3 regions of the Gracilibacillus marinus genome follow, and region 2 is predicted to be linked to each of the others. Evidence: riboswitches for the same ligand, from Rfam matches in the RefSeq annotation. Region 2 holds a riboswitch; each other region holds the start of a gene.
The links. A riboswitch is a leader RNA that binds a small molecule or an ion and turns the genes downstream of it on or off. The one in region 2 is predicted to bind S-adenosylmethionine.
Positions count from the first base shown of each region.

Region 1: another riboswitch for S-adenosylmethionine. It lies ahead of ACFOZ1_RS09250 (OsmC family protein); the one in region 2 lies ahead of ACFOZ1_RS00585 (phosphoadenylyl-sulfate reductase).
Region 3: another riboswitch for S-adenosylmethionine. It lies ahead of ACFOZ1_RS13850 (methionine ABC transporter ATP-binding protein); the one in region 2 lies ahead of ACFOZ1_RS00585 (phosphoadenylyl-sulfate reductase).

Region 1 covers NZ_JBHSDV010000002.1:281,624-292,894, reverse strand. The annotation lists gene ACFOZ1_RS09265 (SEC-C metal-binding domain-containing protein) at 1-173, opposite strand, end outside; gene ACFOZ1_RS09260 (branched-chain amino acid transporter permease) at 204-536, opposite strand; gene ACFOZ1_RS09255 (AzlC family ABC transporter permease) at 533-1,252, opposite strand; SAM riboswitch class I at 1,448-1,554, shown strand; gene ACFOZ1_RS09250 (OsmC family protein) at 1,638-2,084, shown strand; gene codA (cytosine deaminase) at 2,186-3,442, opposite strand; gene codB (cytosine permease) at 3,446-4,699, opposite strand; gene ACFOZ1_RS09235 (DUF6339 family protein) at 5,168-5,956, opposite strand; gene ACFOZ1_RS09230 (hypothetical protein) at 5,946-6,794, opposite strand; gene ACFOZ1_RS09225 (hypothetical protein) at 6,798-8,714, opposite strand; gene ACFOZ1_RS09220 (DUF2798 domain-containing protein) at 9,310-9,789, shown strand; gene ACFOZ1_RS09215 (AraC family transcriptional regulator) at 9,936-10,796, opposite strand; gene ACFOZ1_RS09210 (glycoside hydrolase family 31 protein) at 10,943-11,271, shown strand, end outside.
Region 2 covers NZ_JBHSDV010000001.1:100,569-111,839, reverse strand. The annotation lists gene ACFOZ1_RS00605 (ABC transporter permease) at 1-967, opposite strand, end outside; gene ACFOZ1_RS00600 (ABC transporter ATP-binding protein) at 980-1,912, opposite strand; gene ACFOZ1_RS00595 (response regulator) at 2,060-2,701, opposite strand; gene ACFOZ1_RS00590 (sensor histidine kinase) at 2,708-3,820, opposite strand; SAM riboswitch class I at 4,203-4,319, shown strand; gene ACFOZ1_RS00585 (phosphoadenylyl-sulfate reductase) at 4,400-5,128, shown strand; gene ACFOZ1_RS00580 (assimilatory sulfite reductase (NADPH) flavoprotein subunit) at 5,224-7,023, shown strand; gene cysI (assimilatory sulfite reductase (NADPH) hemoprotein subunit) at 7,040-8,752, shown strand; gene sat (sulfate adenylyltransferase) at 8,752-9,939, shown strand; gene cysC (adenylyl-sulfate kinase) at 9,936-10,541, shown strand; gene ACFOZ1_RS00560 (GerAB/ArcD/ProY family transporter) at 10,686-11,271, shown strand, end outside.
Region 3 covers NZ_JBHSDV010000005.1:50,741-62,011, reverse strand. The annotation lists gene ACFOZ1_RS13860 (MetQ/NlpA family ABC transporter substrate-binding protein) at 246-1,121, opposite strand; gene ACFOZ1_RS13855 (methionine ABC transporter permease) at 1,191-1,859, opposite strand; gene ACFOZ1_RS13850 (methionine ABC transporter ATP-binding protein) at 1,849-2,877, opposite strand; SAM riboswitch class I at 2,984-3,093, opposite strand; gene ACFOZ1_RS13845 (PFL family protein) at 3,262-4,623, opposite strand; gene ACFOZ1_RS13840 (ACT domain-containing protein) at 4,639-4,905, opposite strand; gene ACFOZ1_RS13835 (Cof-type HAD-IIB family hydrolase) at 5,102-5,833, shown strand; gene gndA (NADP-dependent phosphogluconate dehydrogenase) at 6,010-7,431, shown strand; gene ACFOZ1_RS13825 (cyclase family protein) at 7,579-8,199, opposite strand; gene zwf (glucose-6-phosphate dehydrogenase) at 8,276-9,757, opposite strand; gene ACFOZ1_RS13815 (TIGR01457 family HAD-type hydrolase) at 10,058-10,828, shown strand.

The sequences.
Region 1 (11,271 bases), on a different contig from region 2:
GGCAATTGGGTATAAAGGAAATCTCTAATTTGTACTACTAGTGCTTCTTTTTGTTGATAAAACTTCTCTTCTCTCAACCCTTTTAATTGCACAACGGTCTCTTTTTTCATACAACATTTCTTATATTTTTTACCACTACCACAAGGGCATGAATCATTTCTTCCTACTGACATCATAACACTCCATTCACACATATATTTACGTCAAAAAATAGTCTGTACCAATACCATGTACACAATTGTCCCACCAGCAATTGATAAGAACATCTGCTTTTTCCACACATGTAGTAAAACAACAACAGCTACGCCGATCAATTCTGGTATGCCATGGCTCCCTTTGAATACATGGATATCTTTCAATGAATACACAACCAAAAGCCCGATTACCGCAGCAGGCAGGACTTTCCCAAGGTATTGGATGTATTTCGGTGTTGGTTTCCCTTGAGGAAAGACAAGAAATGGGAGAAATCTCGTTACCATTGTACCAAGTACAACCATTGCAACGATCATGATTTGTTGACCTATACTCATTGTCATTGTACGGAGACCCTCCCTTTCTCTAATGGCTTTCTAGCTAATGTAAGTATTCCTAAAATGGCAATCATTGCTGGAATGATAAATGCGCCCTTACCAAAAAGAAGAAGACACACGACAGATGCAGCAATCCCAACAAGGGAGCTCACATGCCTGTCTTCTTTCATCCATTGTTCTATAAAAATCACGACAAACAATGCTGTCATGACAAATTCTAGACCTTCTGTATTAAATGTAATCAAATATCCGAAGACTCCACCAATCGTCGCACCAACGACCCAATAGATTTGGTTCAATATTGTCACGAAAAACATGACTAAGCCTTTATCTACATTTTTTGGCACATCAATAGATTGGTTAATCGCAAAGGACTCATCACAAAGCCCAAAAATCATGTACCATTTCTTCTTGCCAATGCCTTTATATGTATCTAGTAAAGAAATGCCATAAAATAAATGACGTGCATTCACCATTATTGTAAGGAAAAAAGCATACACCGGATTAAATGCACCAAGCAACAAATTGGCTGTAATAAATTCCATGGATCCTGCAAATACCACCATACTAATTATAAATGGATACATTGCATGAAACCCTAATGAATGCATAAAAATCCCATATGCAATTCCTAAAAAGGTAAACCCTGCTAAAATCGGAATGGTATGGGGAAATGCAACCTTGAGTGCTTGTATCCATATGGTTCGTTTCGGGGTATCCATAGGAGTCTGTTCTTTGTCTAATGGAATAAATTCTCTCTGTTCATGCAATTTCTTTTCCTCCTACTTCCTCTATCCATTACTTACTATACACTATTTTTGCGTAACTATAGAAGTATAACATATTTTTACGTATTGACAGGCCTTTATAGTCGTGGTATATTATCTGAAAATTCATACAATAATAGATTTGTACATGACTCATCTCGAGAGAGGGAGGGACTGACCCTAAGAACTCTCAGCAACCGCTTTTCACTAAAAGTAAGGTGCCAATTTCAGAAGCAAGTATTTGCTAAAGATGAGAAGACACGGCAAAAAGCAATTAGCCCCTTCTCATCTTTTTTGAGAAGGGGTTGTTTCGTATGATAAAACAAAGGGAGAGTATACAATGACCATCCAAACATTTAAAGCAACAGCACAACTAAAGGAAAAATATCTAGTAGAAGCTACTGCAAGAAATCATTCTGTGTTAGTCGATGAACCAAAATCACTAGGTGGTACAGATGAAGCAATGAACCCAGTCGAATTATTGTTATCTGCATTAGGCGCATGCCAGTCTATCGTTGCACGTACCTATGCAAAGAAATTCGACATTGACCTGCGTGATTTTCAAGTGCAGCTAGAAGGCGATATTAATTTAGATGGCTTCTTTGACAAAGCAGATGTGCGGGCAGGTTATTCCGATATCCGTGTTACGTATACGACTGATACAGACGCACCTGCTGAAAAAGTAGAAGCATTCATTGCATTCTTAGAAGCGCATTGCCCTGTTGGTGATACAATCGAAAATACAGTAAATGTAACATCGACATTTCATATCGAGCAAAAAGCTTAAGATGAGATAGGTGTGTGAACAGAGCTACTTTTGCTCTATTCACACACTTTTCATCCTTCATAAAGAAAAACTCGCCACTAAAAAGTAGCAAGTTCTCTCATTTATCTCTCAAAATCTATTTTCATTTCTTCTTTTAAATACACAGATGCTTCTTTCGGCTTTGTCTCGGCAATCTTCACACCATTACGGTAAGATGCTAGCACTTCTGCTTGCTTACGAATCGCATCATAACGATTGGTTGCATTCAAAATAATAAAGTTAGCAGGCTTGCCTTCTTCAATTCCGTAGTTGTCTTGAATATTCAATGTTACGGCACTATTCTCTGTAATAAAATCAAACGATTCATTGATTTGGTGATAGCCCATTAATTGTGTGACATGGATACCCATATGAAGAACTTGTAACATATTACCAGTACCTAGTGGATACCATGGGTCAAAGATATCATCATGACCAAAGCTCACATTGATGCCAGCTTCTGATAATTCTTTTACTCGTGTAATTCCACGACGTTTTGGATAATCATCAAATCTTCCTTGTAAATGTATATTTACTAACGGGTTCGCAACAAAATTAATCTTCGCTAAACCTAATAGCTTCATCAATTTCGATACATATGCACCATTATAAGAATGCATTGCCGTTGTATGACTTGCTGTTACTTTACTTCCAAGTCCACGCTTGTACGCTTCAGCTGCGACCACTTCAACAAATCTCGATTGTTCATCATCAATTTCATCACAGTGAATATCTACAAGACGATCATATTTCTCTGCTAAATCAAAAGCAATCTTCATCGATTCGACGCCATCTTCACGCGTGAATTCAAAGTGTGGAATTCCACCAACAACGTCTGCACCCATTTTTAATGCTTCTTCTACTAATTCCACTCCATTAGGGAAAGATAAATAGCCATCTTGCGGAAATGCAACTAATTGCAAATCAACATAATCCTTCATCTCTTCTTTTACTTCCAACAATGCCTTCATTGCTGTTAAAGATGGATCACATACATCCACATGTGTTCTAACATGCTGAATACCTTGAGCAATTTGCCATTTCAATGCTTTTGTTGCTCTTAATTTCACATCTTCTACTGTCAATGATTTCTTACGTTCTGCCCATGTCGAGATTCCTTCAAATAATGTACCACTTTCATTCCATTTCGGCTCACCTGCAGTTAATGTTGTGTCCAAATGGATATGTGGCTCAATAAATGGTGCACTCACAAGCTTTCCTTGTACATCTATTGCACCTTCTACCGGTTTTGCCGCTTCTATTTTTGAGAATTTCCCGTTTTCTATATGAATATTCCATAGACCTTCCTGTTTTGGCAATGCTGCATTTTGAATAATCATCAATTACGCTCCTTTTTCTATTGCCACCTTCTTATTCGTGCTTGCCGCTCTCTCTGTCACTAATACCAATACAACAAAGATGATGACTGCACTAATAATTCCATTTAGTGGCGGAATTCCTGGTAACCACTGTGCTGATGCAAATCCACCTACCCATGCAATAATTGCTGGCCAGCGAACGGTTTGGAATGTCATCTCCTCTAGTTTCTTGTAACGACCTTTATTTAAAATAAAGAAGTCTGCTAGCAAGATTGCACCAATTGGAGGTAATGCACCACCAAGCAATGTTAACCATCCTACAAAGTTATTATACAACCACATTGCAAAGATTGTCCCGATAATACCATTGAAAATAACCAATTTACTTTTCTTAATTTTCGTAATGTTGGAAAAACCTAGTCCTGATGCATATAACGCATTGTCATTTGTTGTCCAAATATTTAACCCTAACACGATAATCGCTGGAATAATTAATCCTTGTACGAACATCACTTCTGAAATATCTCCAAGTCCTGTAGAGATTGCTCCTACAGCTCCGAATAAGAACATTAATGAGTTTCCGATAAAGAATGCGATCAATGTTGTAATTACAGCTGTCTTCTTTGTGTTCGCAAATCGAACAAAGTCAGGTGTCAATGTACCTGCACTCGCGAATGACCCAACACAAATCGTTAAGGCTGCTGCAAGTCCGATGGTTGCTTCTGGTTCGTATGCAAACAACTCACCGATTCCACCTAAATCTTCTACTGCAATTCCTACAGAAATACTCCCTAGTATCGCAATCGCTGGTACTGCAATAAAGCTCAAAATCGCTAATGCTTTCATTCCGAAAAAGGCACTCGCTGTCATCACCACACCGGATACAACGATAAGTATCCACATATCGATTCCTGTAACTTTGTGAACAGGTACTGCAAACATCGCAAGTCCTACTCCGAACCAACCAACTTGTGTTGCTCCTAATAGAAAGGATGCTAAATAAGATCCCTTTTCACCAAATGCATAACGTGCAAGTAAATGTGTCGACAAGCCTGTCTTTGCTGCAATGAATGCTAATCCACTCGTATACAAGCCTAAAATTAAATTCCCTAATAACACCATCCAAATAAATTCTTTCATTGTAAGGCCAAGTCCAAGTTCCCCACCTGATAACATACTAGCAGAGAAGAAAGTCAGACCTAACATAACAACAAACATTTTTAGAAACCCAGCTCTGTGGGATTGTGGTACAGCTTGTAATGAAAATTCTTTATCCATTTATATTTCCCCCTTGTCTTGTTACTGGTACCGTGCCGAACGAGGGACTCTTCAAAAGCGAAAAACGCCCGTTTAGAAACGTAGAGACTGGAGTGAACCAACTAAGATAAAGTGAGACTTCAATCAGTTAGAGTTGTAAACTCTGACTGATTGGTAGCGAAACTTATCATAGGGCAGTTTGCAAAGCCTCCTAGTTTCTGGGTGCTGGAGCTGGATGTTGCCATATCAACTCACTAATTTTATCCACAAAAAAAGCTCCTCGTCCGACTGACAAGAAGCTCATGGAAATCAACTACCTATATGCACAGTTTGCGCACATAAGTCGTCCATTTTCCAAATCCGTTATCCTTGTCAGCCTCACTGGACTGAATTAAAGGTACCAATATTCATTTGCATATATTATCTCAAGATAGAGGAAATCTGTCAATCATCAGATAATGGAAATTGTCGAAAAATGTTGCGCATTTGTTAAGCAAATGCATTTTCCTCTACAGAAGTATTCTCTTCGACATTAATCATTCCTTTATAATAGTATCCTAAATACTCCACGAATAATTTCTTTAATTCTTCCTTCTCTAGCATTGGTGATAAGACAATAGGATAACTTTTGTTAAATTCAAAGATTACTCTTCTTCCATAACGCTCGTCATCTCCGAGGTCCTCTCGCCCTTTTATCTGTGCCTTTAATATCTGTGATAAATTCAATTCCTCAATAATATCTAAAATGTGAATAAGAAACAGATCGTTACGGAATATCTCAGATTTAATAATATAATTATACACATCTAAATTATCAACAATCTGTTCATAATACCTAACTTTGTCCTCTTCACTAGTAATAGTATCATGAATATATTGTGCAGCAAGTATGCTCTTGTAAATATAATTCTCCCAATCAAATTTTTTCAGAACAACATTATGAAACTTACTCTTGTTATCTAGTACAACTGGATATTTGTCGATAATATAATCACGTTTTTTTGTTAACAATAAACTATGCCAGAAACGCTCATCAAGTAGGATTTCTCGGTCGATATCTAAATATGATTCAGAAATAATGCGAAATGCTTCCAAAAAATCCCGCTTTTTCTGTACTTCACTGCCTCTTCCCATATAAATAGGGAAATCTGGTGCTTCTCTCAGATAAACGGTTTCCTTTGAAAAATATTCTTCTTTATCATTTAGCTTATTTTTTACGAAATCCTCATATAACTTATCATTTGCTTTGTATCCTTTTTCTAGCAATTTAATTTCCATGAGAGACCATCTCCCCTAATGTTGTCGTATACTTCTCGATAATTCGATCAGAAATCGAATAAATGACTTCATCCACATTATCAAAATTCAATTCTGTCACCTTTTTGGATTTCATTAAATGGTATAATTTCAAATCTAATGCCCCACTTGGTTCCTCTATCTCATCGATATCCACATCTCCATCCACACTATTATTCACAATAAACGTGTGCAATGCCTTTGTCAGTCCTGCATAGATATATGGATTATTCAATATTTTACTATTGGAAAGATGATTAAATTGATACGCTTCTTTTTTATAATGAATAATTATTGTTTCTTGTCCAAGCTCTATTTTAATATCTGATTTTAAATGTTCATCTAGTCGTTTTTCAAAAATGTCATACGGTTTTTTCATACTTCCATCAAATATGACCACGTTCGAGTATCCTAGCAATCCAAATTTAGGTACTTGAATTTCTTCTTTAAATTGTTGATAGAAGTCATTTAAATCTTCATTTAGTGCAAAAGGAATTTGTTCTTTCGCTTGTATGTGTAATTGAATAGAAGTACGATTGCCTAATGATAAGCGTGATTTGTGAATTTTAACCATTTCTTGGCCTTGTGCTAATCGATAAAATTTGTTGTCCTTTGATTGAATGATTAGAATCAGTTCTGCTTTTTTATTTCGTATAAGGTTATTTATAAAAGCAGATTCAATCTCGTATGAAATGGTTATATAGTAATAATCTACATTTTCATTTACATTCACATCTAGTTCGAAATGATTTTCCGTATAACTATTTGTTCTTCCTGATAATACAGGGTATGGGAAGTTTGCGTCTTTTTTATAAATCATCTATCACACCTCCACATAATAGATAAATTTTAGAGATCGATTGATTGTTGGATTTAACGTACATTCTAGTTGTGCCATACCATTTCTAATTGCAACATTTTTTATTTTATTTTTACTAGACTCACAGATTTTATTTATCTGTCGATCATAGATAGTGTGGTAACTTTGGTTAATACGAAATTCGTCATTATACTCCACTCCCATTCCATCAATTACTGCGATGACTATATCACATGTTGTCGCATCTTTTATTTGTTTACTTTTCGTAAAATAAAACTGAATGATCTCTTTATCACGTAAAATAATTCTTTCTACCATTTCTGGATGTGCACTATATCTTTCTTTATCGACATTTCCTTTTTCCGTGTTTACTTTTTGCCACTTAAGTGGGTCTCTTTTCTTCTTTTGCTTGTTCTCATCGGCTGGTTTCGTCTTTGCATTCGGGTTTCCATCGCGCTTTTCTTTTTTTGATTTCTTTCCCGAAGATTTGACTAATGTCTTGCCATTATTTACTCGAACGGTTTCCATTGTTTTTTCTAGATCTTTCTTAAATTGGGTCTCTACAACATACAGAATATCTTCTGTGTCCATAAATCCATCAGTTTCATTATGTTCTCTAATTGCTTCATCAATAATTTTCGTGATTTCTTTTGAGAGATTATTAATAAATCTAGTTGCTTGGCGTTTTAATTTAGGATCATTAAATTGTTCCTTTGATAATTTGGTATGTGATTCATTTTCTAATGATTTCAAGTATGCATCTTCTTTATGTCCACCTATCAAGACAGCATTGAACGGTTTTGTAGCATTGCCATTTACAGTGAAGTCTTCTATTTTCATACCAACTGTACGAACAATGGCTACTCGTCCTTTGGGAATCCGTTCATCATATTGAAAGTACAAATCAAATGCATAGGTATCCTCTATATTAGACACCACAATCCTTCTTGGTTCACAATTTTTATATGTATCGACATATAAAGGTGTAAATACCTTTTTTGTTTCTTGGATCGACTGATTATAATACATTTCACTTTTTATATAGTCTAAGACAGTATCTTTGTTAATCTCTTTTTCATTTACTCTTACTTCTAACTTATTATTCAAAATAGAGATAAAGAAACTGTCACAAATACTCTTAATAATTTCTATTTCATCATCATACTCTTTGCGTAAATAAGGAATAATGATTTTTAATCCTCTGGTATCTTTTCTAAATATTTCATGAAAATTATTTTCGTATGGGTAAAATTTTGTTTTATTACTTTCATCTTGCTTCATATCAGTAAAATATCCTGATGAACGATAGGCCTTTTGCTCATATTCGTGTTCAATTAACTGCACTGTTCCACCTAAATGCTGATCGCCATCTTCGTCACAATTAGCAAAATACATGATATGTAAATCGGATGCAGCATTTGAGGCGATTTTACCAATACCGTGCGAACCGCCTCGCACAACTTCTACTTGTTTGTCTTCTTCTTCAAAGTGCACACCTTTATTGTAAGCATAAATTCCCCATGTATCTGTTTTAGAATTACTCTGGCCATTTTTTGCTCCTGTTAGTCCTTTTGTATGAACATCTTCAAAGGATATGTAGCGTACCACTTCTTGATCTAATTGTTTTTTCATATGATGAATGGTTTCTCTTGTATAACTATTTCTACCCTCTAGACACATAATTCTCTTTTTCACATCATCTATGCCAGGAATATCCTGTACACGTATATCTCCAGTACAAATCTTCACAATTACTGGTTCTTCACTTCCTGGTAAATGCCCATCTAGAGAGTTTTGTATATTCTCTCTTGTTAAACCTGTCACTCCCATTCCGAAGAAACGTTCTAAACTACGATTAAAGTTTGATTCTTCTATATTAGGAATGGGTGAAAACTTCCATTTATCTTCATATTTACTCACTTGCTGCACCCCTTACATTTGATCACCATTTTTTCATTTAGCAAATATTATGAGAAGGCGTAGTTGCATACCCCACAACTAAACTCAATTCTTCGTAAATGTTTGATCTCCAATTAAAATAGCATATGTATTATTGATTATTGCTAGCACACCTAATGGATAAAATTGTCTCATAATCTCGACTTGTACTACTTTTTTCTATACAAGAACATTATGTAGATGCAAAGTATTCAAAATAAAATCCATTGCTACCTCATGCTAAAAATCAGAATAGAGAGGCATCTCTTTTGTAACAACCATAGATAAGTATGGCTGTTTCTTACATTCTGTTACATGATTTTTTCATATATTAGTAACTACTATTCTGACATTGATATATAATTACGTTTTCTAGTAGAACATCATATATTACTTAATCCGCATCTATTCATCACCTAATTCTAGACACATAAGTGTGTCTATTTTACCATATTCTATCTTATATGGAAGCTGCATTTAGTAAAATATACACAAATAATGTTCACAAAATGTTCACTTATGAAGAAAAAATTATTCTGCTATACTCATTTCTTGTGTAAGAGAAAGGATGAGGAGATTGCCAACAAATAAAAAGGAAAGCTTACAATTCGGAATCATCATGTGCTGTGGGATGGTTGCAGTTATGTCTATTTACAATATGTGGATGAATGGAGGGATCGGTCACTTGACTTTTGCGGACATAGCCATCGAGGTCGGAATCGGGTTCGTTGTGGCATTATTGTTAGACTTATACATTGTCGGACCACTTGCCAAAAAAGTCACGCTAGCATTGCCATTTACCCAATCTAATAAAGTAGCATTTGTTCTATGTATGTCTACAAGTATGATCATAGGCATGGTATTTTTTATGTCGATGTTTGGGTTAGTTTTATCTTACTTCCATCACAGTATTGGGGATCAATCAGTCGCTGTCGCATACAGTACCATTTTCGCGAAAAATTTTATTCTTGCATTGCCATTGCAATTACTTATTATGGGTCCATTAGTGCGGTTTATTTTTGTGAAGTTTGTGAAGAAAGAGAATCGGTTTGCTTGATGTGAGATCACTTAATAACTAACCATACAATGAATAGCAATCATGCTTCTGTTCGATTATTTATGATTACAACGTTCTTCAAAAAATTACAATTGGGTCTGATTCTCTCTATAGACAAATGTTTATAGCAGAAGTCAGACCTCTTTTTAATTATTTTTAAAATATTCACTTGGCGTAGCATTTTTTAGTTTTTTGAAGACTCTTCCAAAATACGTTAAGTTTGTATAGCCAACCATAAAGGCGACCTGCTGGACGGTATACTTGCGCGTCCTTAGTAAATGCTCCGCTTCATGGATTCTTAGCATGTTCATGTATTCCGTTAATGTTTTTCCAGTTGCCTTTTTGAAGAGAGAACAAAAGTAATTAGGGCTTAAGCAACACATACTTGCTGCCTGTTTTATGGATAATGGCTCATGGGAAGAATGACTCAAATGTACGAGAACTGGATCAATGGAACCTTTCTCTTGATTTTGCTTTTGAAGAGAAGTATCTCCCGCCTTCTGAAAAATATAGCCAATTGACTCTAGTAATCTTGCCTTCACTAATAATTCATAACCAAATGGCTTATCGAAATAATCACGCATAACATTCATCAAACACTCTTTAATTAGGAGTGATTCAGGGCTATTCGCTTTAAAATAAGAGGGAATGTCTCTATCCTTGGAGAGTAAAGGCAATATATATTTCTTTTCCGTATTGTCTAAGCCGAGATTTCTAATTAAAGAATCATTAAAAACAATCGCATATAGCTCACTATCCCTAGATTTAGGAAAAGCAGAGTGAATTTGTTTGGTATTGACAAATACGAGGTCTCCTTTTACTAAGTCTTGAAATGTCGATCCTACTTGAACACGAAAAGAGCCATTTGCAATAATAATCCATTCTAAATGTTCATGCCAATGAAGTGGAATGATGTGAGGCTCAGGGTAATGAATGTGAAAGATATTAATTGGAAAAGTTTGATCAGGGATTTGTGTATGCTCTTTCTTCGATAACATAAGGGACATCGCTAATCTCCTCAAAATCGTAATATTGTACGAGTCTTTCTTAATATTCAAAGTAGATTATTACTCCAAATCATACGTATAATTCCATTATACAATGCCTTTTGTCGCAAAGTAAATCGGCATATATTAAGGAGGAGAGTCGTACTATGTTCAAAACAAATGGAAATTGTCTAATCAGAGAATATGATTCAGAAAAATTATGGATTGAACCATGGGGAGAGAATTCTCTACGAGTCAGAGCATCCTACACTGCAATTGAAGATTGGGATTGGGCGCTTTTGCCAAAGGAAGATATACAGGTAGAAATCCAATTAAAAGAAGATGTTGCCACAATTGTAAACGGCAAAATTAAAGCAGAAGTGAAGAGCAATGGGCAAGTCACTTTTTATAACGAAAAAGGTAAGATATTACTAAGAGAATCAGAAAATACCTATCAATTAAAGTATGGGGGCAGAGAATTAATTCCCCATCCAGG
Region 2 (11,271 bases):
AGGCAATTGCACTTATTGCAAGGGCATAAAAGAATGTAATCAGTTCCATAATCCCGATTGTTTGCCAAGATATTGGTTGGAATGATTGCATAATGAGAGAAGAAAGCACAAATAGAACATTTACTTGAAAAAAAACTAACATGATAACAGCAAATAACTTCCCAATTAAAAATTGTAACGGATGTCTCCCTGACAAAATAATACGATCTAATACGTGTTGTGTTTGTTCAGAATAGGATTTTGCAGCCATTGTTGATGCGATAAAAAAGGCAAACATTACCGCCATACCAATTGAATAGTATTCCATAGAACTAACTGGCTCACCATTTGTAATTGTTTCTGTTTCTCTTTTAATCACTTCGTCACTTGTTGGACGTATCTCTGTAGACTGTGATTCCTTTGCAATTGCCGTCTCTAAATTAATAGATTGTGCAATCTGAGATAAAATATTTTCAACAATCGAGCTATCAAATACGGCATGTTCCCCCTTTTTGATAAGGAGATTTGCTGAATCTGCTTCTTGTAATAGGACATGTTTTAATGTTGTATATGTGAATCCTTCTGGTATCGTTATAATTGCATCTATTTCCTTTGCTGCGAGCTTTTCATCAGCAGTTTCCTTGTCTGTCAGTTCTACTGCAACAATTTCTGTTAAATCTTCTGTTAAAATCGTATGAATAATCGATGGAATCGCAATTTGATTACTTGCTTCTATTATTTGTTCCTTAGCAATCGTTGGAATCTCCTGCTCCTCCAAATAAGATACAAATTGCGCTTTTCCTTCATTAGAATTATCCTCTTCTACTAAAGCCACTTCTAACTCTCTTGTTGATTCGCCCCCTCCCAATACTCCTTTAAGTGCAAAACCTAAGATGAGCATAAGTATAAATGGCATAAGGAAAATAACCAAGAGCTCTGTGCGGTCTCTTAATAATAGTTTGATATCTTTCAAGAAAAAGTTGACCATACACACTCACCCCTAATCTCTCAATTTTCTACCAGTCAAATGTAAAAATACATCTTCCAATGATGGTACATGAATGGAAACAGACTGGATTGCTGCTTGGTGCTTTTCTGCCAGATGGAAAATGGTTGTTAATTGATTGGACTGTTTAGGAACAATTAACTTCAATCCTTTTTCTGTTTCAGTTACTTTTAACACATGTTCTCCAGCTCTTAATGCATCTTCAAAAGCACTAGATGATTCTTCAAGAACTAAATCGATTGTTTCTTCACTCGATAAGATACTAACAAGCTCATCTTTCGTACCTGTAGCAATGATTTTTCCATTGTCCATGATATAAATTCGATCACAAAGTTTTTCTACTTCTTCCATGTAATGAGATGTGTATAGAACAGTCATCCCCTTTTCTTCATTTAGCCGTTTGACCATCTCTAAAATATAATGACGTGATTGTGGATCAATCCCAACTGTCGGTTCATCCATAATAATAATGTCAGGCTCATGTAATAAAGCAACAGCAATATTAATACGTCGCTGCATACCTCCTGAATAATTTTTAACCAATTCTTTTTGTCGATCTTTCAAACCAACAATCTCTAACACTTCTTGTACTCTTGACTCTAAATGTTTCCCTTTTAAGCGATAGATTTTGCCAAAAAACTTCACGTTCTCATATGCGGATAATTCCTTGTATAAGGCAATTTCTTGTGGCACCATTCCTAATGTTGGCCTAATTATATGTGGATTTTTGATAATATCTTGTCCTTCCCAAAACACTTTGCCACTACTTGGTTTAAGTAGTGTTGCAATCATGGAAATTAATGTAGACTTCCCTGCCCCGTTCGGACCTAATAACCCAACAGATTCTCCCTCTTTCAAATAAATATTCACTTCGTCTACTGCTACTTTATTTTTATATACTTTACGTAAGCTTTCTGTTTCTAACATTTGCACACACCCTTTCTCATCTTTATCCTTCTTTATTGTATAAAAAAAAGAGCAGTATCCATACTGCCTTTAGTCATTCCTTATCAAATAAACAGTGACTAGAGTCATTTATATTTTGTACAATTAGAAAATATTGCATTTCCCCCTCTATACATATCCATTATGAATTGCATAGATGGCTAATTGGGTACGATCTCTTAATTGTAGTTTATCTAATAAACTACTAATATGGTTTTTTACTGTACCAATAGATAATGCTAATCCCTCTGCAATTTCTTTATTACTTTTTCCTTCTCCAAGTAAACATAAAATGTCGCGCTCTCTTTTGGTCAAGAAGATAGTTGTCTCTTTACTATATGTTTTTTTCTTTTCATTTAATAAATGTGGCACGACTTTTCTAGCTACCTCACCTGGCAATTGCAATCCACCTTTTAGACAATCTTTAATTGCGCGAATAAGCTCATCTTTATTGGCATCTTTCAGTAGATAACCGTGCACACCTATTTTTAATGCTTCAATCGCATAATCTTCATCATTAAATGTTGTAAGGATTAACACTTTCATATCTGGATACCGTTCTAATAATTGTTGTGCTGTTTTGATTCCATCAAGTTCTGGCATCCGAATATCTAATATCGCTAAATCGAAATAATACTTTTCTCTTAGTTGTAATGCTTCTTTCCCATTTGTTGCCTCACCTGTCACAACTAAATCTGGATCTGTTTCTAGCATCATTTTTATACCTTGTCTAACAATCACTTGGTCTTCTGCAAGTAAAATAGAAACCATTTTCTCTCACTCCTTAAGTGGAAAAGATCCACGTACTACAAAATTATGCTGATATATAAAGATATCTAATTCTCCTCCTATTTGTTGCAATCGATCTCTCATTGATTGAATGCCAAAGCCTTCTCGCCATTCGACATCTTCTGTAAGTGGATTCGTAACTTCAAATCGAAATGTCGCAGAACCAGGTGCTTCTAACAAAACAGTAGCTTCTTTTCCCGCGCTATGTCTCATGATATTCGTTAACGATTCTTGGATTGCTCTATATACAACAGTAGCTTGGTCTGGACTTAAAGTAATCGACAAGGCATTTTGGCGCATGGAAAAGGTAATAGAAATATATTGTTCTGCTTCGAGTTTCCGTATTAATTGAATGATTGCCGCAATACCTGTTACAGAATCTTCCTTTAGTGCTTTAACAGCTTTTCTCGTTTCTTGTAAGCTTTCTTGTGCCAATACTTTTACTTGATTCCATTCTTCCCTGCCATCTTTCAAATGTAAAATTTCTATTTGCATTAATAAGTTCGTTAATGTATGACCAACTCGATCATGAATCTCTCTACCTATATGTAGTCGTTCTTGTTGTCTTGTTAACTGATCATGTGTGATGGTATCACGTTTTAATTTTTTATATGTATGTAATAATGCTTGGTATCGTTGTTCTATGTCAGATAAATGGTGGAAATACTTATAATATTCATAGATTGCTATAATGAGAATCGTTGCAAGCAATAAGTAAAAAGATACGAGTGTAATAGATAGGAATTCCATTTGTGTTAAAAAACTCGCTAGCAACACAGCAATGGTGAAGGTATATGTAAATCTTCCTGAAGTCCATTTGAAACATGATACAAGTAACAGAAGGAACATCAACAACACAAATGGGTTCATCCAATCATGTGAAGAAAACAAGAACGCGAGTGTAATGCTAATTAACTGTATACATAATAAATAAATAGCTGCTGATTTCGCAACAGACATAAAAAAGAATGCAACGAAAAATAGTGCCATCATACTAAATAAATATGCACTAGTTTCTGAACCACCAGCTAACTCTACTGTAATGGCAGATAACCAAACAAGAATCCATAATAATAGAGATACCCAAATATTCGATTTCATTTCGTTCTCCTCCTTAGTTATAATATACCATAACGGGAAGTAGAGTTATTTTTATTTTGAAGCAAGGGGAAAATTAAACATTGTTTGGTTCCTTTATCTCAGTTGATTTGCTCCAGTCGCTACGTTTCTAAACGGGTGTTTTCGCTTTTGTATCATCCAGCTCCAACACCCAGAAACTAGGCGACTTCACAAATCGCCCTACGATAAGTCATCATCGACTCGTTCCTCGTCGTGATTCCTTTATCTCAGTTGATTTGCTCCAGTCGCTACGTTTCTAAACGGGTGTTTTCGCTTTTGTATATTTTTTAATAATTCCGACTATTTTACTGTTGACTTTTCCAATAAATAGATATATCATAACATTAATTGTTTATATAAGGAATTCTTATCCAGAGAGGTGGAGGGGCAGGCCCTGGGAAACCTCGGCAACAGGTCAAGTAATGGGCACTGTGCCAAATCCTGCGGAACAGCATACACTACTGTTACCGGAAGATAAGAAGTGAACGTCAGTTGAACTTCTTATCAAAAAGATAAGAGGTTTTTTCGTATAATGATAGAATTTTAGAAAGGGGAAAAGGTATGTCAACATCTGTAATTACGTATGACCATTACGAAGAAAGTCATTGGAATGAGTATATACCAGAAGAAGCTGACTCTCATAAAGGTGCATTGATGATACTTGAATCTGCATACCAAGCATACGGTGATGCTTTGATTTATGCTTGTAGCTTTGGTGCAGAAAGTATGGTCTTAATCGATTTGATTTCCAAAGTTAAAAAAGATGCAAAACTCGTATTCTTAGATACTGGTTTACATTTCCAAGAAACATATGATTTAATTGACCGTGTGAAAGAAAAGTATCCACTTTTACAAATTGAATTAAAACAACCTAGTTTGACACTAGAGGAACAAGCAGCTCAACATGGTTCAGCATTGTGGAAAAGAAATCCAGATCAGTGTTGCTATATTCGAAAAATCAAGCCATTAGAAGAAGTGTTGTACAGTGCAACGGCTTGGATTTCTGGATTACGTCGAGAACAATCAACAAGTCGAGCAAACACAAAGTTCTACAACAAAGATGAACGATTTAAATCTATCAAAGTCTGTCCATTAATATACTGGACATTAGAAGATGTATGGAATTACATTCGCGAAAATGACTTACCATACAACACATTACACGACCAAAATTACCCGAGCATCGGCTGTATCCCGTGTACGTCACCAGTGAATCCAAATAGTGATGAACGCGCAGGAAGATGGGCAAATTCCCAAAAAACTGAATGTGGCTTGCATACAACAGGATGAGTTTCGATTATTTTTTTACCTAATTCAAAGTAAAACAATAGGTTTAATAAATATAATAGGTTTAATTACAAATTAATGAAATAGAGGTGAGCATGTTGACATTACAAGTTGTCAATAGTCCATTTGATCAAAAGCAAACGGACATATTAAATCAAGTATTACCAACATTAACAAACGCTCAAAAAAACTGGCTCGCAGGCTACTTAGCAGCATCTCAAGCAGTTGAAACACCACCACAACAAGTGCCACAAGCAACTGTCACAAAGCAGCCAACACGTACTATCACCATATTATTTGGCTCAGAAACCGGAAATAGCCAACGTGTCGCTGAACAGCTTTCTAGTACCTTGAAAGATAAAAACTTTACTGTTCAATTATCAAGTATGGATGATTTTAAACCAAAGAAAATCAAAGACGTAGAAGATTTGTTTATTGTCACAGCAACACACGGCGAAGGAGATCCACCAGATAATGCAATTCAATTCCATGAGTTCCTTTTAGGTAGAAAGGCACCTAAGTTAGATGGGGTTAGATATTCTGTTTTAGCACTTGGAGATGAGTCGTATGAACACTTCTGCCAAACAGGGAAAGATTTTGATAAACGATTAGAAGAATTAGGAGCAACACGCCTTTACGACAGAATAGACTGTGACGTTGATTACGAAGAATTAGCTGAAGAATGGATTAAAGGTATCGTTGGAACAATTCAAGAAGACAATGCTAGCGCTGTTGCAGATGTAACAGCAGTAACGGCATCTTCCATTGAACAACCTATTTATTCAAAAGCCAATCCATTTTCAGCAGAAGTATTAGAAAACATTAATCTTAGTGGTCAAGGCTCGAACAAAGAAACGAGACATATTGAGCTATTACTAGAAGGATCGAATTTCACATATGAACCAGGTGATTGTCTAGCAATCTATCCGAAAAATGATCCTGCATTAGTAAAAGCGGTAATTGAAAAATTAAATTGGAATCCTGAACAAACTGTTCCAATTAATAAACAAGGAGAAATCCGCTCCATCCAAGAAGCACTTACTTCTATTTTTGAGATTACAAGATTAACAAAAGGTTTATTAGATAAAGCTGCTGGGTTCTTTAAAAACAATGATTTACTAAAACTTATTGCAGATAATGATCAAATTAAACAATATATTGATGGACGTGACTTACTCGATTTGATTGAGGATTATCCACCAGCAGATTTAGACCCAACAACCATGATTGATTGGTTGCGAAAAATTCCTGCACGTCAATATTCTATCTCAAGTAGCAACAAAGCAAATCCTGACGAAGTGCATTTAACTGTTGCTACAGTCCGCTACAATAGTTGTGGTCGAGATCGTGCTGGTGTCTGCTCTGGTGAAATCGCAGACAGAATAAAACCTGGTGATGTTGTAGATGTCTATGTACACAAGAATCCGAATTTCAAATTTCCATTTGATGAACAAACTCCTGTCATCATGATTGGCCCTGGTACTGGTGTCGCACCATTTAGAGGCTATATTGAGGAACGAGAAGAATTAGATTTAAAAGGAGATACATGGTTATTTTTCGGTGACCAACATTTCAGATCTGATTTCTTATACCAAGTAGATTGGCAAAATTGGTTGAAAAAAGGCTATCTTTCTAAATTGGATGTTGCATTTTCAAGAGATACAGAAGAAAAAGTCTACGTACAACATCGCATGGAAGAACGTGGTAAAGAACTATTTGAGTGGATAGAACGTGGTGCACATATCTATGTATGTGGAGATGAGAAGCGAATGGCGAAAGATGTGCATCAGACATTAATCCAAATTGTTCAAGACCATGCGAATGTAAGTAGAGAAGATGCAGAAGCATATGTAAATCAATTAAAACAACAGAAACGATACCAACGAGACGTGTATTGATGAGGGGGATATAGAAATGTCGAATAAGGAGCAAAAATTAGATCCAATCGAACAACTCAAAGAAGATAGTCGTTTTTTACGAGGAACGATTAAAGAAGGATTAAATGACCCAATTACAGCAGCTATCTCAGATGACGATACAAAACTACTAAAATTCCATGGTAGTTACCAACAAGATGACCGTGATATTCGTGAGGAGCGTAGAAAACAAAAGCTAGAACCCGCCTATGCATTTATGTTACGTGTAGCAATTCCAGGTGGGGTTGCGACACCAAAACAATGGCTAAGTGTTGATCAGTTATCACAAAAGTACGGTGATAATACAATTAAACTAACGACACGCCAAGCGTTCCAACTTCACGGTATTTTGAAATGGAATTTAAAAGAAACCATCAAAACAATTAATGAAGAAGCAATGACAACTATCGCTGCTTGCGGAGATGTAAATCGAAATGTGATGTGTAACCCAAATCCATATCAATCGGACGTGCATCAAGAAATACAAGACTGGGCACAAAAAATCAGTGATTATTTATCACCAAAAACAGGCGCTTATCACGAGATTTGGTTAGACAGAGAGAAAATCGTTGATTCTAAAGTAGAAGATGAACCTATTTACGGAAAAACATATTTACCAAGAAAATTCAAAATAGGGATTGCGGCACCACCTTCCAATGATATTGATGTATTTTCACAGGATTTAGGTTTTATTGCAATCATCGAAAATAATGAAGTAATTGGGTTTAATGTCGTAGTCGGTGGAGGTATGGGTTCCACACACGGGAATACCAACACGTATCCACAATTAGCTAAACTTGCGGGTTATTGCAAAAAAGAAGACGTCATTCAAGTTGCAGAAAAAGTTGTCACAATTCAACGTGATTACGGAAATAGATCTGATCGCAAAAATGCCCGATTCAAATATACGATTGACCGGTATGGATTAGATTGGTTCAAAGAAGAACTATCAAATAGACTAGGGTTTGCCTTAGATGATGCGAAACCATATCACTTTGACCATAATGGAGATCGCTATGGTTGGATCAAAGGTGGAAACAGATGGCACTTCACATTATATGTAGAGAACGGAAGAGTAAAAGACACGGAAGAATACAAGTTAATGACTGCATTACGCGAGATTGCTTCTATTCACACAGGGGATTTCCGTCTCACACCAAATCAGAATTTAGTCATCGCAAATGTCACGACACAAAAGAAAAAGAAAATTCAAGAAATTATTGATATCTATGGATTAACTGACGGTAAACACTATTCCGGGCTTAGAAGAAATTCGATCGCATGTGTGGCATTACCTACATGTGGACTAGCGATGGCTGAATCTGAACGATACCTCCCTTCTTTAATCGATAAACTCGATGAAATTCTAATTCAAGAAGGCATTCGTGAAGAGGAAATTGTCATACGTATGTCTGGTTGTCCAAATGGCTGTGCTCGTCCAGCTCTTGCTGAGATTGCCTTTATCGGTAAAGCACCAGGCAAATATAATTTGTATTTAGGCGGAAGCTTCATTGGTGATCGGTTAAATCAATTATATCGCGAAAATATTGGAGAAGATGAGATACTTGCAACATTACAAGAAATCATTCATGCATATGCTAATGAAAGAGAAGCAAATGAAAAGTTTGGTGATTTCGTTGTTCGTAAAGGTTATGTAGATGCAGTTTATGATGGTCGCAATTTCCATAGAGAAACGAAAGGAGTTTTATAATGTCTGTTATCACGGATCAAAAAATAGAGACAATTGTCGCACATGGTGGAGAATTAGTAAACCGAGAATTAAAAGGAGAGCAAAGAGAAAAAGCTCTAGCACAAGCAAAGAATTATCCATCCCTTACCATTGATGCATGGGGTGTTTCAGACTTAGAATTAATTGCAATTGGTGGGTTTAGTCCATTAACAGGCTTCCTCGGCGAAAAAGATTATAAAGAAGTTGTCGAGAATGTCCATCTTGCTGACGGCACTGTGTGGAGTATACCAATCACACTTAGTGTTACAGAAGTGCAAGCAGATGCGTTAACAATTGGCCAACCTATCGCATTATACGGTCAAGATGGTATTCTTTACGGCATTTTAGATTTACAAGAGAAATATCGTTATGATAAGCACAAAGAAGCACAATATGTCTATGGTACTACAGATGATAGCCACCCTGGTGTGAAGAAATTGTATGAAAAAGGCGACATTTATTTAGCAGGTCCGATACAATTGGTTAATCGCCCATCGCACCAAGGATTCGAGAAATTTTATTTAGATCCGATTGAAACACGACAATTATTCCAAGACTTAGGTTGGAAAACAATTGTTGGATTCCAGACAAGAAATCCTGTCCATCGCGCACATGAATATATTCAAAAGTGCGCACTAGAATCTGTTGATGGACTATTACTAAATCCATTAGTTGGGGAAACAAAATCAGATGATATCCCTGCAGATATTCGTATGGAGAGCTACCAAGCAATATTGAAACACTATTTTCCTGAGAATAGAACTAGACTTGTGATTTATCCTGCTGCAATGCGTTATGCAGGGCCACGTGAATCCATTCTACATGCGATTGTCCGCAAAAATTATGGGTGTACACACTTTATCGTGGGCCGTGACCATGCAGGTGTAGGCGATTTTTATGGCACATACGAGGCACAAGAGCTTATTTCTAAATACGAAGAAGAGTTAGGTATTACTATATTTAAATTTGAACATGCATTTTATTGCAACAAATGCGAGAACATGGCTTCGCAAAAAACGTGTCCACATGATAAATCAGAGCATGTACATTTAAGTGGAACGAAAGTACGTGAGAAATTACGCAATGGTGAGGCATTGCCACGTCAATTCTCTCGTCCAGAGGTTGCAGAAATATTAATTAGAGGATTACAAAGAGGTGCAGGTGAATGACAAAAGCAACAAACATTGTTTGGCATGACTCTGTTATAACCAAACAAGATCGCACGGAATTAAATGGACATAAAAGCCCTGTGTTATGGTTTACTGGATTGTCTGGTTCAGGTAAATCTACAATCACAGTGGAATTAGAGAAAGCTTTATTTCAAAAAGGCGTCCGAACATATCGATTAGATGGAGACAATATCCGTCACGGATTAAATAATAATTTAGGATTTAGTCCTGATGACCGTAAAGAAAATATCCGCAGAATTGGAGAAGTTGCAAAATTAATGAGTGACGCTGGACTTTTAACACTCACTGCATTTATTTCTCCATATAAAGAAGACAGAGAGCAAGTCCGTGACATTTTAAATGATGGGAATTTTGTGGAAATATATGTAAAATGTAGCTTAGAAGGCTGTGAAGCACGCGATCCTAAAGGGTTATATCAAAAGGCAAGAGCTGGTGAAATTAAGGGATTTACGGGTATCGATGCACCATATGAAGAACCAAGTAATCCTGAATTGATTATTGATACTGAACAACTATCTGTCGAAGAAGCTGTTAGTACAATTATTCATTATTTAAAAGTAAATAATCATATCTCAGAATAGATAGATACTCTAGAAACAAATTAGTGCCATACTATATTTGTTTCTAGAGTATTTTTTTTAGTAAATTAATTATATAAGAAAAGATTAAATATACTCTTATTCGGCAAAACTGTATGTAATTGAACTATGTGAGAGGGTTATTCAATGAACACACCAAAATTATCTTCCATTCAATTACTATTTCTTGTAATTATTTTCGAAGTTGGTAGTACAACATTATTTGCACTAGGTATTGGTGCAAAACAAGATGCTTGGATTGTTATTCTTTTCGCCTACATTGTTGGAGTCTTATTACTGTTATGCTACACCCAGATTCCAAGATATTATAATCAGAAGGACTTCGGCTATATTTTAACAGATATTATAGGTAAGCCATTTGCTATCGTACTATTATTTCTTTATAGCATGTACTTTCTTAGCCAATCCACACATAACTTTTATGAATTTGGTGCACTCATTAAATTAACCGCACTTCCATACACACCATTGTGGTTTATTTTGTATGCGTTTATCTTTGTTGTAATATACATCCTTCGTCTTGGATTTGAAGTATTAGCACGGACTGTTGAGATTTTTTTACCATTTTTTATTTTTTTCAATTTGTTAATCTATTCGTTTAATTTTTTTACCGGTGAATTAGACATGAGCAATTTACTACCTATATTAGGCGATGGAATAGTTCCGATACTCCATCAATTACCGACTGTTATTGCATTTCCATTTGGGGAGA
Region 3 (11,271 bases), on a different contig from region 2:
CCACTCCTATGGGATCCTTTTTTCTGAAGATCCACTTTTCCAAGCGGTTTGTGTTTGGAAAAGTTAGCTGAAGGAAAAAGCCCATGGAAAGGGGATTGGGCAAGCCGGAGCGGGTGCAAAGCACATATCGAATATCACAGAATTCACTTCTATTACACACAAAATCCAAGCGCTTCGGTAATTAGCTTTCGAATCGCTTGGATTTTTGTAATTGAAAAATTCTTTATCTTAATATCTGTTTACAATTATTCTGCTACAGGAACTACTTTTCCTTCATATTTTTCATTGATAAAGTTTTGAATGGCTTCTGAGTGAAGTACTTCAACTAATTTTTGTAATGCTTCTTTGTCTTTATCTTCACTACGAACAGCAATAATATTTACATAAGGAGAGTCTGTACCTTCTAACAATAGTGCATCTTTAGTTGGTGACAATCCAGCTTGCAATGCATAGTTACCGTTAATTGCAACTAATGCTTCTGTTTCACGCTCATAGAATTCAGGTAAGAAACCTGCATCTACATCTGTATCAAATTCTAAATTTAATGGATTCTCTACGATATCTTTTACTTGTGCATCTACTTTTTCAACATTTTCGTCTAATTTAATTAATTCTGCTTCTTCTAGAATGGATAATGCACGACCATGATCTGCTACAGAGTTACTCATGATCACAACAGTACCTTCAGTAATGTCGTCTACACTCTTGATATCTTTAGAATAAAAACCATATGGCTCAATGTGGATTCCACCAAGATTTGCGAAATCATATTCTTTATCTGCTTTTTGAGACTCGAAATAAGGAATGTGTTGGAAGTAGTTCGCATCTAATGTTCCGCTTGCTAAATCTTCATTTGGAAATACATAATCTTGGTATACTTCGATTTCTAATGTAATACCTTCTTCTGCTAAAAGGCTTTTTGCTTCTTCTAATATTTCAGCATGAGGTGTACTTGTTGCACCAACTACAATTGTTTCTGATGCATCATCAGTTGTTGCATCTTCTGATGTATTGCTGTCCCCATTTGTGGAATTATCTGTTTCGTTGTCGTCACTTGTTCCACATGCTGCTAAAACTCCGATGAATAATAATGCTACTAGTGTAAATAAATACTTTTTCAAAATAAATCTTCCCTTCTTATTATCTATTTTATTTTATGAAAGAAGCTTAACAAGTTAGTGTTAAGCATATTACCTTTTGTCAATTGCTTTCGTTAGCATGTCGCCAATTACTTGGAATATAAATACGATAATGATAATTAAAATCGTACATGCAAGAACGACATCAAAATTAAATCGCTGGAATCCTTGTAAATAAGCAAGATTTCCAAGACCGCCTGCACCGATGACTCCAGCCATTGCGGTATATCCAATTAGTGCGATTGCTGTTACGGTAATTCCTGATACTAATGCAGGCATAGATTCTTTTAATAACACTTTGAAAATAATAGTAGATGCATTTGCACCCATCGACTTCGCTGCTTCAATCACGCCTTTGTCGACTTCTTTAAGACCAATTTCCACAAGTCTCGCATAAAATGGCGCTGCACCGATAATTAATGCAGGTAATGCTGCTTTCCATCCGCGAATAGTACCAATCAAGAAATCTGTAAATGGAAAGAGTAATAATATTAAAATGATAAATGGAATCGCACGAAACACATTTACAACTACTGCTGTTATGTTATAAATTAGTTTGTTTTCCCATAAGTTACCCTTATCTGTTAAGAATAATAATAATCCTAAGAAAATCCCCAAAATTAATGTGCCTATTACAGCAATAATTGTCATATACATGGTTTCTTCTGTCGCAACCCATAAATCTTCCATGATGACATTAGGGAATAAATCATTCCACATGTTGTAACACCTCAACTTCCACACTTTGTTCGCGCATAAATTGGATAGATGATGCTAATACATCTTTGGAGCCATTCAATTCGATATATAATGTGCCATAAGCACCTTCACGAGTTGGTGCAATAGAACCTTGTAAGATGTTGATCTCTACATCAAATTGTTTAATCACATCTGTAATTAAAGCACGTTTGGCGTTGTTCCCAATAAAATGTAATTTCACCACTTCACTATCTTCACGGCTTGTGATAAATTCTTTTAAGCTAGCTTGGTCATGTTCTAGTGGATTTAATTGTTGGACAAAGCGTTTCGTTGTTTTAGATTGAGGTCTCACAAACACATCTAGTACATCACCAGATTCTACAACTTTTCCATTTTCCATTACTGCAACACGATGGCATATTTTTTGAATGACATGCATTTCGTGTGTAATTAAAATGATAGTTAACTGAAGTTTCTTATTAATAGAGACAAGTAAGTCTAAGATATCATCCGTTGTTTCAGGATCAAGAGCGGATGTCGCTTCATCACATAATAATACTTCTGGGTCATTAGCTAAAGCTCTTGCAATACCGACGCGTTGCTTTTGACCACCACTTAACTGAGAAGGGTAGCTATTCTCTTTGCCAGCAAGACCGACTAATTGAATGAGTTCATTCACCTTTTCTGCTCGAGTTGCTTTTGGTACGCCAGCAATTTCTAGTGGAAATGCGATATTATCGAAGACTGTTCGTGACCAAAGTAAATTGAAATGTTGGAAGATCATACCGATTTTTTGTCTTTTTAATCTAAGTTCTGTTGCGGACATCTTGGTAATGTCTTTATTGTGAATCGATATAGTACCATTGGACGGCTCTTCAAGTCGATTAATTAGGCGAATAAATGTACTTTTTCCAGCACCACTATATCCGATCACACCAAAAATCTCACCTTGATTAATCGTTAATGATACGTCGTCAACAGCTTGAACTTGTTGTTTTTTTGTTTTGTATATCTTTGACAAGCCTTTTATTTGAATCAATGTGAATTGGCTCCTTTCTTTCTCTTATTCTCTTTATTAGTATAAAAATAAAAAATCCTTTCTGCATGAGAGGACAGAAAGGATTGGCATTCATTACCGTTACGTCCTCTTATCTTTCAAAGTTTAGTATGTCAAACTTTGATGGAATTAGCACCTATCACTAATGACGGTTGCTGGGTTTCATCGGGCCAGTCCCTCCACCTCTCTTGATAAGAGATTCTATTCTATTTTAATAAGTGTAATCAACACATATATCATTTCTAATCATGAATAACAGAAGCTATCTGATAATTTTGATTAATTGTGATGATAGCATGCATTTGATATCAAGTCAATACTCTTTTAAAAAGTTAGAATAGTCATATTATTCTGATAAGTGGTATGTTAATTCGTCAATGCTTGGATTGGTGCAGGGATTCTGCCACCACGTTGAATAAATTTATCTGAATGATAAGGATTGACTCCAATGATTGGTGCGCGCCCGAGTAACCCACCAAATTCCACCACTTCACCTGACTCTTTGCCAACAACAGGAATAATACGAATTGCTGTTGTCTTTTTGTTAATCATTCCGATGGCTGCTTCGTCTGCGATGATAGCAGAAAGTGTATGACTACTAGCATTTCCATCAATTGCGATCATATCTAATCCAACAGAACACACACATGTCATTGCTTCTAATTTAGGAAGTGTTAAGGCCCCTTGTTCAATACCACGAATCATTCCGTTGTCTTCACTAACAGGAATAAAGGCACCACTAAGTCCGCCGACATAAGAACTCGCCATTGCTCCACCTTTTTTAACTGCATCATTCATTAGTGCAAGTGCAGCAATTGTTCCATGTGTACCAACACACTCTAAACCAATTTCTTCTAGTATTTCTGCAACACTATCATTCATCGCATTCGTTGGAGCAAGGGATAGATCCATAATACCAAAAGGCACCTCTAATCGTTCTGCAACAACTCTTCCAATAAATTCTCCTGCACGTGTGATTTTAAATGCAGTCTTTTTAATGACTTCTGCTACTTCGCCAAGATCTGCATCAGGATATCGTTTTAATGCATGTAATACAACTCCAGGTCCACTGACACCGACACTTAACACGACTTCTCCTTCTCCTGCACCATGAAAGGCACCTGCCATAAATGGATTGTCTTCTACAGGATTACAAAACACGACAAGTTTTGCACAACCAATACTATTATTATCTTTTGTTAATTCTGCAGTTGCTTTAATAATTTCACCCATTTGTTTCACTGCGTCCATATTAATACCCGTTCTTGTTGTACCGACAGATATGGAGGCACATACTCGCTCTGTTTCACTTAATGCTTGTGGCAGTGCATCAAGTAAAATTTGATCACCTTTAGAGATTCCTTTATGTACAAGAGCAGAATAGCCACCAATGAAATCAATCTGCACCTTTTTTGCAGCTTCATCTAATGTTTTGGCAAGTTCTACTGCTTGTTCTACAGTAGCATTGCCTAATAGTTCTGCAACAGGGGAGATTGCCACACGTTTATTAATAATTGGTACACCATATTCTTCTGCAACTTGTTCTGCAACAGTCACTAAATTTTTTGCATATGTTGTAACTTTATGGAATACATTTGTTTTTAACGTATCAAAATCACTGTCGATGCAATCTCTTAAGCTTATCCCCATTGTGACTGTTCGAACATCTAAGTGCTCCATTTGTACCATTCGAATCGTTTCTTGTATTTCTGTATATGCAATTGGCACGATTACTTCACTCCTTTATACACGGTGCATTGCTTGGAAGATTTCTTCGCGTTGAATACTGATCTTAAGTCCAAGTTCTTTTTCGACAGGCTCGAATGCTTGTTTTAGCTGTGCAAGTTTCTTTATATCATCAATGTCAATTAACATCATCATCGTAAAAAAATCTTGCAAAATCGTTTGGCTAATATCCGAAATATTCACATGATTCTCTGAAAGAACTGTTGTTACCTTTGCAATAATTCCGACTTGGTCTTTTCCAATAACACTTACAACTGCTCTCATGTTTCATCACCTCATATCTATTGTGTATCATTTCCCGTAAAAATTAATAGTCTTAGTATCGTATTCTTTCTGTACGTCATACATTGTTTTATTTTAGTGGGATTATTTCTTTACTTTAGTATAACTCATTTCAGTATTTTTGCTAAACAATTGCGAATCACTTACAATATAGTAGAAGAGAAAGGAGCGAATTACTATGAAGGATATTCGCCTAATTGCGCTAGATATGGATGGGACATTACTTTCGTCAGACCATACTGTGTCAGAGCAGAATAAAGAAGCAATTAAGAAAGCAAGAGAAAAAGGTGTCGAAGTTATTATTTCGACAGGAAGGCATTTCCGAACAAGTGCGCATATCGCGAAAGAATTAGATATTCATTATATTATTAACGTGAATGGCAGCGAAATATGGACAATGGAGGAAGAATTAATCGCAAGAGAAATAGTAGATGCCTCTATTATAAAAAAATTGATTGAACTGAAAAATAAACATAAGACTTGGGCATGGTCAGCTTCTACTGATCAAATTTGGCGAGATGAATTCCCGGATAATGTCGAGGATTATACATGGCTGAAATTTGGCTTTGATACAGATAATGACGAAACCAAACAATTACTAATGGCAACACTTGAAGAATGGAAAGAGATTGAGTTAAGCAATTCTAGTTTGACTAATATTGAAGTAAATGCTGTTGGTGTCAATAAAGCGAAGGCTGTGGAAGTTGTTTGTGAACGTCTTGGCATTACAATGGATCAAGTAATGGCATGTGGGGACAGTTTGAATGATATCAAAATGATTGAGCAAGCAGGTATTGGTGTGGCAATGGGGAATGCCCAAGACAAAGTGAAAGAAGCGAGTGATTGGATTACAACATCTAATGACGAAGCAGGAGTTGCGCAGGCAATCAACAAATTTGTGTTAAAATAAGCAGAAATTTCAGAAAATAAGGTACAATTACTTGCAGAGAACGACAGGATATAATAAGTTATTAGATGGAATGTTTTTTTCTAATGATGTTACGCATTATTCTATTTCGTGCTAAAATAGTAGTGTAGAATAATACATATGCACATATTTAGTTTAAAAAAGGAGCGAATGAGAGAATGGCAAAACAGCAATTTGGTGTGGTAGGTTTAGCTGTAATGGGGAAAAACCTTGCGTTAAACGTAGAAAGTAGAGGTTATTCTGTAGCAGTATACAATAGAACTTATCAAAAAACAGAAGATTTCTTAAATGAAGAAGCAAAAGGGAAAAATTTCGTTGGTGCAAAAACAATCGAAGAATTTGTTGATTCATTAGAAAAACCAAGAAAAATCATGTTAATGGTCCAAGCAGGTCCAGCAACAGATGCTACGATTGCTTCATTGAAACCATTACTTGATAAAGGTGACATCTTAATTGATGGTGGTAATACATTCTTTAAAGACACAATGCGTCGTAATGCAGAATTGGATGAATCAGGTATTCACTTCATCGGTACAGGTGTATCTGGTGGGGAAGAAGGAGCGCTTAAAGGACCTTCTATTATGCCTGGTGGTCAACAAGAAGCTTACGAATTAGTTGCACCTATTTTTGAAGCAATTTCTGCAAAAGTAGAAGGAGAACCATGTGTGACATACATTGGACCAAATGGTGCAGGACACTATGTGAAAATGGTACACAATGGTATCGAATATGGTGACATGCAATTAATCTGTGAAGCATACTTCATTATGAAGAATGTGCTTGGACTATCAGCAGAAGAATTACATGAAGTATTCGGTGAATGGAACAAAGGGGAATTAGATAGTTACTTAATCGAAATTACTACAGATATCTTTAAGAAGAAAGATAAAGAAACTGGTAAGCCAATGGTTGATGTGATTCTTGATACTGCAGGCCAAAAAGGTACTGGTAAATGGACAAGCCAAAGCTCACTAGACTTAGGTGTACCACTTCCTGTTATTACAGAATCTGTTTTTGCTCGTTTCATTTCTGCTATGAAAGAGGAACGTGTAGAAGCAAGCAAAGTATTAAGCGGGCCTTCAGTAGCTGATAAGCCATATGAAGGGGATAAAGACGAGTTAATCGAAGCAATTCGTAAAGCATTATACATGAGTAAAATTGTTTCTTATGCTCAAGGATTTGCGCAAATGCGCGCAGCATCTGAAGAGAATGATTGGAACTTACGTTATGGTGATATCGCAATGATCTTCCGTGGTGGTTGTATCATCCGTGCGCAGTTCTTACAAAAAATCAAAGAAGCGTATGACAATGAACCAGCACTTAAAAACCTATTGCTTGATCCATACTTCAAAGGTATCGTAGAAAGCTACCAAGATTCATTACGTAAAGTATTAGCAATTGCGATGGAACGTGGTATTCCAGTACCAGGATTCGCAAGTGCATTAGCATACTTTGATAGCTATCGTACAGCTACATTACCTGCTAACTTATTACAAGCACAACGCGATTACTTCGGTGCGCACACATATCAACGTATCGATAAAGAAGGCGTGTTCCACACAGAGTGGTTAGAAGATTAATATTTAAAGATTGGAACAAAAGAATTCTTTCATTACAAAAATCCAAACGATTCGAAGACTGTTTATCGAATCGCTTGGATTTTTTTTGCGTATTAAAAAACTCTATTTGGTATTGTTGAGATTTTAAATATTATACAAATATTGGTCTTATTCCATATCAAATAAGATTACTCTTGCTGGTGCAGCTTCTGTTCCTATTAACTTCAACGGTGCTGCTACCATAAAATATTCACCAGGGACAATCTCTTTTAATCGTAATCCCTCTACTATGACAATATCAGATTGTAGTAATTTCACATGTGTTGGGTAGCCTTCTTGACTCCGTTCTATTCCTAAAGTATCGATACCTACACCTGCAATTTTCTTGTTTATTAAATACTCAGCACCGTCTTCAGTCAAATAAATAAAATTGAAATCAAAGGAATGACTTTCATAAAAGGAGTTTTTTGTTTTAAATAAAATAAAATCGTTCTTATTGATAGTATGCGCTTTCAAATCATTTGACGAAATGCCATCTGTAACATGCATTAAATCAATCACTTTCACTTGTCTAATTAATTTGTTTAATGGTATGTTCTCGAATGTATCTGCATGATTAATCATGTGCAAAGGAGAATCGATATGGGTACCTGTATGTGCGTTTAATTGCATATTGGTATCTGTTACTGTGTCAAAAGTTCGTGTATCGAAAGCTGGTTTTTTGCTATCCATGTTCTCCCATACTTGCATATTTGGATGAATCTCCATCGAAATATCATAAAATTTCATTGTATTTCCTCCTCTTGTTATAGTATAAAAAAGCAATCAAAATAAATTGATTGCTTTTTTAACATTCAAATACTGATTATTCAGGTTTAATGTCCCACCATTTAAAGCCATCTTTTTCTAGTAATTCATCTGCTGCTTTAGGTCCGTTTGATCCTGATTCGTAGTTAGGGAAATCAGCTTTTTTATTAGACCATGCATTTGCGACAACATCCGTAAACTTCCAAGAAAGAGCAACCTCATCCCAGTGAGTGAAGTTTGTGGAGTCACCACGCATACAGTCGTGTAACAATGTTTCGTAAGCTTCAGGTGTATTCATCTTATCACCAGAATTATTATCGTAACTTAATGTGATTGGTGTAGAAGATGTATTGTAATCACCTTTTTTCGCATTCACATGTAATGTAATACCTTCATCTGGTTGCACATGAATAACGAGAAGATTTGATTTTGTCTCATGTTCCTCACCATAATATAAATTCATTGGTAAATCTTTAAATTCCACAACAATCTCTGTTGATTTCTTCTCCATACGCTTACCTGTACGAAGATAGAATGGTACACCAGCCCAACGGAAATTATCAATTAGTAGTTTAGCTGCGACAAACGTATCTGTATTGGATTCTGGATCAACACCATTACCTTCACGATAGGCAGGTAATTCTTCACCATTTACAATACCACGATCATATTGGCCACGTACGAAGTATTTATCTACATTTTCTTCATTCAATACACGAAGTGCGCGCAATACTTTTACTTTTTCGCTACGGATTTCTTCTGGAGTTAAGCGAATTGGTGGATCCATTGCAATAAGTGCAAGCATTTGTAGCATATGATTTTGCATCATGTCTTTTAAAGCACCAGCACTGTCATAATAGCGGCCACGTTCCTCTACTCCGAGTACTTCACTTGAAGTAATTTGGATATTGGAGATATATTTATTGTTCCATAAAGGTTCGAATAGTGCATTTGCAAATCGAATGACTTCAATATTCTGAACCATTTCTTTACCTAAATAGTGATCAATACGATAAATTTGGTCTTCTGTAAATGCTTCACGAATTTGGTTATTTAATTTTTCAGCTGATTCATAATCATGGCCAAATGGTTTTTCAATAACTAAACGTGTCCATCCTTTTGTTTGTGTTAATCTTTCTGATTTTAAGTTAGCAGCTAACGTACCAAAGAAATTCGGTGCCATTGAGAAGTAGAATAAGCGATTGCCTTCTGTTTCGTGCTTCTCATCAAGTTCATTAATTAATTGCTCTAACTTTGTATAATGTTCTAAGTCTTGGATGTCGAATGGGTTATAATGAAAATGACTTGCAAATTCATCAGGATCAATTGTCGGATCATTCAACCCATTGATGGATTTCTTTACATTCTCACGAAAATCTTCATTTGTAAGTGGTCGTCTTGCTACACCAATTACAGCAAAATTATCTGACAGCTTCCCATTACGATATAGTCTGTAAATGGAAGGATACAATTTCCTATTTGCAAGGTCGCCAGTAGCGCCAAAAATAACAATAACAGCTTTCGGGGTATTCGATGTCATATTACTTTAACTACCTTTCTTCATATAAAATTTGTGAACTAGCGGATTCTTCGTACATGTGTCACGATATACTAGAATCATAAATGAAACACATATATGGATGTGTTTCTTTCGTTTATACTACTTTAATTATTATATAGTATAAATTATTTGGCAAAATAAGAGATGTTTTCTTTAATAATTATACATGATAACATATAAATAGTCACAATGACGAAATTGTCATAAATATATACTATCATTTATTCAAAAAATGACAAATAAAATACATAGAATTTTCAAAAAATTTAGGAGGAAAATATGAAAAAATATCGCGGATTCTTAATTGATCTTGATGGAACAATGTATAAAGGAACAGAAAAAATTGAAGAAGCAATTGATTTTGTAAAAGAATTGGATCAGAAAGGTTTACCTTATTTATTTTTGACAAATAATTCGACAAAACATCCGAAAGACGTAGCAAATAAATTAGTAGAAATGGGAGTACCGTGTACGGAAGACCATGTATTTACTACAAGTATGGCTACAGCGAAGTACATACGTGACTTAAAAGCGAATGCGACTGTGTATGCAATAGGAGAAGATGGTCTACATCTTGCGTTAGAAGAAGCAGGATTCTCGTTTGCAGAAGACAACGCAGATTATGTTGTAATGGGATTAGATCGTGACATTACTTACGAAAAACTAACAAAAGGTGCGTTGAATATAAGAAATGGTGCGACATTTATTGCAACAAATGGGGATGTAGCATTACCGACAGAACGAGGCTTTTTACCTGGAGCGGGGTCTTTAATTTCGGTCTTATCTGTTACAACAGGAGTAAAGCCTATATTTATTGGTAAGCCTGAATCTATTATTGTGGAACAAGCTTTAGAAGTATTAGGTACAAATAAAGAAGAGACTGTCATGATTGGCGATAATTATTATACGGATATTTTGGCAGGGATTCATGCAGGAATTGACTCCATACTTGTCCATACTGGTGTGACAACAAAAGAAGAAGTACAAACACTCGAAACAAAACCAACTTTTGCTATTGATAGTTTAGTGGAATGGACGTTTGGGGAATAATTAAAAAATTTAGAATGTAAATATTGTTCTTTAAATAAAAAGCGAATGATACCAATTATTGTGTGCGGATATCCCGCTGCGGCTTGCACACTCCCCTTTCCATGGACTTTTTCCTTCAGCTAACTTTTTCAAGCAAAAATCGCTTGAAAAAGTGGATTTTCAGGAAAAAGGGTCCCATAGGAGTGGGAGTGTGCGCCTTCGCTTAGTGAAGTTCTACCATGTTTGTGAGTATTGGCATTTTGGTTTGTGACGGATAGAAGCTTATTTTGATATATAATCTAGAGACAAAATAATAATCAATATGGGATTTTTATGATTACATTAATTGTAGAGTTTAAACCCACGGAAAGGGAAACGGACAAGCCGGAGCGGGTGCCAAGCACATATAAATGCTCAACATAACCAAGCAGAGTTTATCTCATTTCCCTTCTAATACGCACAAA